Linked DNA regions of Phenylobacterium zucineum HLK1. The protein of the gene in region 1 interacts with the protein of each later gene in a pairwise test. Links are inferred from orthologs where the notes say so. Each region holds a gene or a part of one and is shown on either strand. Other genes may lie near its edges.

What was found.
Region 2: the proteins of PHZ_RS03270 (region 1) and gltA interact in binary tests that used the Escherichia coli proteins (3 or more experiments, as listed by UniProt). The link is inferred for Phenylobacterium zucineum HLK1 from one-to-one orthologs.

What each region holds. Positions count from the first base shown.
Region 1 is NC_011144.1:647,997-651,168, reverse strand. What follows is about bases 212-3,071. They hold PHZ_RS03270 (lipid kinase), read left to right. Parts: upstream 212-1,132; coding sequence 1,133-2,011; downstream 2,012-3,071. Other genes in these bases: PHZ_RS03265 (indolepyruvate ferredoxin oxidoreductase family protein), read right to left, coding at 2,008-3,071; PHZ_RS03275 (serine hydrolase domain-containing protein), read left to right, coding at 212-1,101. Outside these bases: more of PHZ_RS03275, read left to right, coding at 1-211; more of PHZ_RS03265, read right to left, coding at 3,072-3,172. UniProt on the Escherichia coli protein: In vitro phosphorylates phosphatidylglycerol but not diacylglycerol; the in vivo substrate is unknown.
Region 2 is NC_011144.1:1,974,588-1,977,721, forward strand. The notes cover bases 122-2,943. They hold gltA (citrate synthase), read left to right. Parts: upstream 122-801; coding sequence 802-2,085; downstream 2,086-2,943. Other genes in these bases: gltX (glutamate--tRNA ligase), read left to right, coding at 122-744; lpxB (lipid-A-disaccharide synthase), read right to left, coding at 2,082-2,943. Also shown: more of gltX, read left to right, coding at 1-121; more of lpxB, read right to left, coding at 2,944-3,134.

The DNA.
Region 1 (3,172 bases):
ATCAAGCCCGACACGCCCAGCATCCTCGTCTGGAGCCCCGAGCAGCAGAAGGCGTGGTACCCCGCCATCGAGACCGTCTACCGGGTCAACGCCTTCAAGGCCGGCGGCAAGATCCGCGACCTGCCGCCCGCCGGGCGCGCCATCGCCCCCACCGTCTCCATCGGCGGCAGGACGCTCAGCGTCGACGACTACATGGCCGCCTACGACGTCTCGGGCCTGCTGGTGCTGAAGGATGGCAAGGTGCTGCTCGAGCGCTACGGCCTGGGCCGCCGGCCCGAGGACCGCTGGACCAGCTTCTCGGTGGCCAAGTCGCTGACCTCCACCCTCGTCGGCGCCGCCATCCAGGACGGCAGGATCGAGAGCCTTGAGAGCCCGGTCACCGACTACATCCCCGAGCTGAAGGGCTCGGGCTACGAGGGCGTCAACATCCGCCAGCTCCTGATGATGAGCTCGGGCGTGAAGTGGAACGAGGACTACACCGACCCGAACTCCGACGTCGCCCGGGCGGGCGCGGCGATCCTCGAGCCGGGCGTCAATCCGCTGGTCAGCTACATGCGCAAGCTGCCCCGGGCCAACGCGCCGGGCACGAAGTTCACCTACAACACCGGCGAGACCGACCTCGTCGGCGTGCTGGTCTCGAACGCGGTCGGCAAGAGCCTGTCCGAGTACGCCTCCGAGAAGATCTGGAAGCCGTTCGGCATGGAGCGCGACGGGATCTGGGTCACCGACCTCGCCGGCCACGAGCGCGGCGGCTGCTGCATCTCGATCACGCTGCGCGACTACGGCCGCCTCGGCCTCTTCCTGCTGGAGGGCGGCAAGGCCGGCGGCGAGCAGGTCGTCCCGCCCGAATTCCTGGCCCAGGCCACCTCGCCCCAGATCAAGGAAGGCGCCCCCGAGCGCGGCTACGGCTACTTCTGGTGGATGCCGGTCAGCGGCGCCTACGAGGCCCGCGGCATCTTCGGCCAGTCGATCACCACCTTCCGCGACGAGGGCCTGGTGATCGTCATCAACTCGGCCTGGCCGCACGCCACCAACCGCGACTACTCCATGGCCCGCACGGCCTTCATCGACGCCATCCGCGCGGCGGCGACGACGGAGTGAGCCTTCCCGCGCCTTAGCCGTTGAGGCTCCCATGGCGCGGCGCGGCCTTCTCATCCGCAACCGATCCAAGCCGGACGACTGGGTCGCCGCGGTGCGCGCGCGGCTGGCCGACGCCGGCATCGAGCTCGTCGACCGCCCCTGCGGCTCGGGCGAGGAGGCCTGCCGCATCATCGCCGCCGAGGGAAAGGCCGAGGGAGAGGGCGCCGACCTCGTCGGGGTGGCGGGCGGCGACGGCACGCTGAACGGCGCCGCCCCGGCCCTGCTGGAGCTCGGCAAGCCGCTGGGCGTCCTGCCGCTGGGCACCGCCAACGACCTGGCCCGCACCCTCGGCCTGCCCCTCGACCCGCTCGCCGCCGCCGAGGTCATCGCCGCCGGGCAGACGCGTAGGATCGACCTCGGGCTCGCCAACGGCCGGCCGTTCTTCAACGTCGCCAGCCTCGGCCTCGCCGCCGAGGTGGCCCAGACCCTGGAGGGCGCCGGCAAGCCCCTCGGTCGGCTCTCCTACGCCCTGGCGGCGCTGAAGGTGCTGCTCCGCGCCCGGCCGTTCCGGGCCGCCATCGCCGCCGGCGACCGGCTCGTCCGCACCCGCAGCTACCAGATCGCCGTCGGCAACGGCCGCTACCACGGCGGCGGCCTGGCCGTGCGCGAGGACGCCAGCATCGAGAGCGGCCGGCTCGTCCTCTACAGCCTCGAGCCGGGCAGCCTCTGGAAGGTGGTCCTGCTCGCGCCGCTGTTCCGCCGCGGCCGCCACGTGCGCTGGCGGCAGGTGCGGACCGCCAGCGCGCGGACGATCGAGATCCGCACGCCCTCGCCGATGCCGGTCAACCTCGACGGCGACCTCGCCACGGAGACCCCGCTCCGGCTGGAGGAGCTGCCGGGCGCGATCGAGGTGTTCGTCCCCGACGCCTAGGCCGCGACCGGCGCCGGCGCCTTCTCCCACTGCGACCATAGGCGCCTGGCCTCGGCCTTGGCGGGCCCGACGGAGGCGTCCTTCACATGGCCGAAGCCGCGGATCTGCTGCGGGACCGCCGCGATCTTGGTCGCGAGCGGCAGGCGCGCCTTGTCCAGCTCGGCGGCCAGACGGTCCACCTGGATCTCGAAGTCGACGAGCAGCTCGCGCTCCATCTTGCGCTCGGCCGTGTAGCCGAAGATGTCGAGCGGGGTGCCGCGCAGGCCCTTCAGCTTCGCCAGCGTCGGGAACGCGGCGTCGGCGACCCAGCCGGGGAAGGCCATCTTCTTCGGCTTGCCGTCCGGCCCCTTGCGCGCCAGCAGCGGCGGGGCGAGCCAGACCTTGGCCTTGCCGCCCTTGAAGCTCTGGGCCTTGTAGGCGGCGAAGCGGCCGTCCGAATGCAGCCGGGCGACCTCGTACTCGTCCTTGTAGGCCATCAGCTTGTAGAGGCTGATCGCCACCTGGCGGGTCAGGGCCTCGGAGCCCAGGGGGGCCTCCGCCGCCTGCACCTTGCGCACCCGGTCCAGGTAGCGCTGGGCATAGGCGCCGTTCTGGTACTTGGTCAGCTCGCCGGCGCGGTGGGCGATCAGGTCCTCGAGCGGCAGGGTCTCGGGGGTGGCCACGTCGTCCTCGCGCGGTCCGCGGGCGGCCGGGTCGTGGGCGGCCTTGCGGCCCAGCTCGAAGGCCTGGAGGTTCTCCTCGGCCTGCACCCCGTTCAGGCGGATGGCCCGGTAGAGCGCGCGGCTGGAGACCGGGATCACGCCCTTCTGCCAGGCGAAGCCCAGCATGATCATGTTGGCGTAGATCGCATCGCCCAGGTTGGTCTCGGCCAGGGCTTGCGCGGGGGCGGCGTCGAAGCTCTTCACGGCCGCCGCGATCCGGCGGGCCTGGGCGTCGGCGTCGAAGCGCACGTCGCGGTCGGTGATGAAGTCCGCCGTCGGCGAGAAGTCGGCGTTGCCCACCGCCACCGTCCGGTCCTTGGCGTAGAGGCTGAGCGCGTCGGCGCCCGCCGCCACCAGCAGGTCGCAGGCGATCAGGACGTTGGCGCTGGCCGCCGGCACCCGGCCGCCGATCGTCGTCTCCTCGGTCTCCCCGATGCGGACGTGGCTGAACACCGCCCCG
Region 2 (3,134 bases), 1.3 Mb from region 1 along the record:
GTCCCGGTGTGGGCGCACCTGCCGCTGATCCACGGCCCCGACGGAGCGAAGCTGTCGAAGCGCCACGGCGCCCAGGCGGTCAGCGAGTTCGACTCCATGGGCTACCTGCCCGAGACCATGCGCAACTACCTGGCCAAGCTGGGCTGGGGCCACGGGGACGACGAGATCTTTTCGGATGAGCAGGCGATCGCCTGGTTCGACATCAATGACGTGGTCAGCGCGCCGGCCCGCCTCGACTGGGCCAAGCTGAACCACCTGAACAACCACTACATCCGCCAGGCCGAACCCGCGCGCCTCGCCGAGCTGGTCAAGACGGTGCTGGCGAGCCGCGACTGGCCCCTCGAGGCCGGGGACATGGCGGTGATCGAGCGCACGATCCCCTTCGTCCGCGACGGCGCCAAGACGACGCTGGAGCTGGCCGACAACGTCGTCTTCGCGCTCAAGCGCCGGCCGCTCGAGCTGCCCGAGAAGACCCGGACGCAGATGACCGAGGAGCTGCGCGGGCGCCTTTCGCGCCTGCGGGAGGCGCTGGCCGCTGTCGAATACTGGGACGTGCCGTCGCTCGAGGCGGCGCTGCGGGCGTTCGCGGAAGCCGAAGGCGTGGGCCTGGGCAAGTTCGGACCGCAGCTGCGCGCCGTGCTTTCCGGCGGCGCGCCGGCCCCCGATCTCGCAGGCGCGATGGTCGCGCTGACCCGCGACGAAAGTCTAGGACGGCTCGACGATGCGCTTTCACCGTCCGCGTAAACCGCTATAAGGCCGCTCGAACGAGCGTTTCATCTCGCACCCGCGAAAGGAGTCCGCATGGGCGACACGGCGAAGATCGGCATCGGCGGCAAGGACGTTGAGCTCCCGGTCCTGAAGGGGACGGTTGGCCCCGACGTGGTCGACATCCGCAAGCTGTACGCGGAGACCGACACCTTCACCTACGATCCGGGCTTCACGTCGACCGCCTCTTGCGAGAGCAAGATCACCTTCATCGACGGCGACAAGGGCGTGCTGCTGCACCGCGGCTACCCGATCGACCAGCTGGCGGAGAAGTCGAGCTTCCTCGAGGTCTGCTACCTGCTGCTGCACGGCGAGCTGCCCACGGCGGCCGAGTTCACGACGTTCGAGCACAACATCACCTATCACACGATGGTGCACGAGCAGTTCGACCGCTTCTTCCAGGGCTTCCGCCGGGACGCGCACCCGATGGCGATCATGGTCGGCGCGGTCGGGGCCCTCTCGGCCTTCTACCACGACAGCACCAACATCGACGATCCCGAGCAGCGGATCATCTCGGCTCATCGCATGATCGCCAAGATGCCGACGATCGCGGCGCGGGCGTTCAAGTACTCGAAGGGCCAGCCCTTCATCTATCCGCGCAACGAGCTCTCGTACGCCGAGAACTTCCTGCGCATGTGCTTCTCGGTCCCGGCCGAGGACTGGAAGCCGAACCCGGTCCTGACCCGGGCGATGGATCGCATCTTCATCCTGCACGCCGACCACGAGCAGAACGCGTCGACCTCGACCGTCCGCCTCGCCGGCTCGTCGGGCGCCAATCCGTTCGCGTGCATCGCCGCCGGCATCGCCTGCCTCTGGGGCCCCAGCCACGGCGGGGCGAACGAAGAGGCGCTGAACATGCTGGCCGAGATCGGCTCGGTGGACCGCATCCCCGAGTACGTCCAGGGCGTGAAGGACCGCCGCTACCGGCTGATGGGCTTCGGCCACCGGGTCTACAAGAACTACGACCCGCGGGCGAAGGTCATGCAGACCACCTGCCACGAGGTCCTGGCCGAGGTCGGTCACTCGGACGACCCGCTGCTGAAGGTGGCGATAGAGCTCGAGAAGATCGCGCTCAACGATCCCTACTTCATCGAGCGCAAGCTCTACCCGAACGTCGACTTCTACTCGGGCATCACCCTGCGCGCCCTGGGCTTCCCGCCGGACATGTTCACGGTGCTGTTCGCCCTGGCCCGCACCGTGGGCTGGATCGCGCAGTGGAAGGAAATGATCGAGGATCCGTCCCAGAAGATCGGCCGCCCGCGCCAGCTCTACACGGGCGCCGCCCAGCGCGACTACGTGCCGGTGGAGAAGCGGGGCTAAGCAGCCCCCTTCCCTTCCAGGACTTTCAGGACTGCAGACGCGGCGGCCTCGTTCGGATCGGGGCCGCCGCGTCCCATTTTGTCGAGGGCCGCGTACTGCCGCTCGACCTGCCGGCGGCGCAGATCCGCATCGTCCAGGCGCAAGGCCGCCTCGCGCGCCAGGGCCGGGCCGTTGCAGTCGTCCTGCAGCAGCTCCGGCGCCACCGCCTCGCCGGCGGCGATATTGAACAGCGTCACATACCTCGTGGTGATCAGCCGCTTCAGGATCGCATAGGTCAGCGGCGCGAGCCTGTAGCCGACCACCATCGGACAGCCCGCCAGCGCCAGTTCGGTCGTCACCGTGCCCGAGCAGGCCAGGGCCACCGTCGCGGCCTTCATGGCGTCGAGCTTGCCGGCTTCCCCCTCCACGACGTGCGCGCGGTTCGGCCAGCCGGCGACCCGGGCCCGGACCATGTCGGCCACCGTCGGCGCGGCGGGGATCACGACGTGGAGCTCGGGCCGCTCGGCCTTCAGCCGCAGGACCGCATCCTCGAACGCCGGCAGGACGCGCTGGATCTCGCCCGGGCGGCTGCCGGGCAGCACCAGGAGGATGGGATCGTCAGGCCCTGCGCCGATGCTCCGGCGCAGGCGGGCCGGATCGGCCCCGCCGAAGTCGATCGCCAGGGCCGAGTTGCCGACGAAGGTGGTCGGCAGGCCCTCGGCCTCGAAGTACGGCGCGTCGAAGGCGTGGATCGACAGCAGGTGGTCGTAGGTCGCCGCCGTGGTCTTCCCCCGGCCCGGCCGCGAGGCCCAGACCTGCGGGCCGACGTACTTCACGAGCGGCATGCCCGGACGGGCCCGGCGCAGTCGCTGGGCTACGCGAAGGGTGAAGCCCCAGGAGTCGATCAGCACGGCGACGTCGGGCTTTTCGCGCGCGGCGATGGCGGCGGCTTCGCGGGCGCGGCGGATCACCTTCGGATAGGCGGCGAGCCCCTCGAGCAGGCCCAGCACCGACAGCTCGGCGATGTCGAACGGGCTGTCCAGCCCCTCGGCCCGCATCCGCTCGCCCCC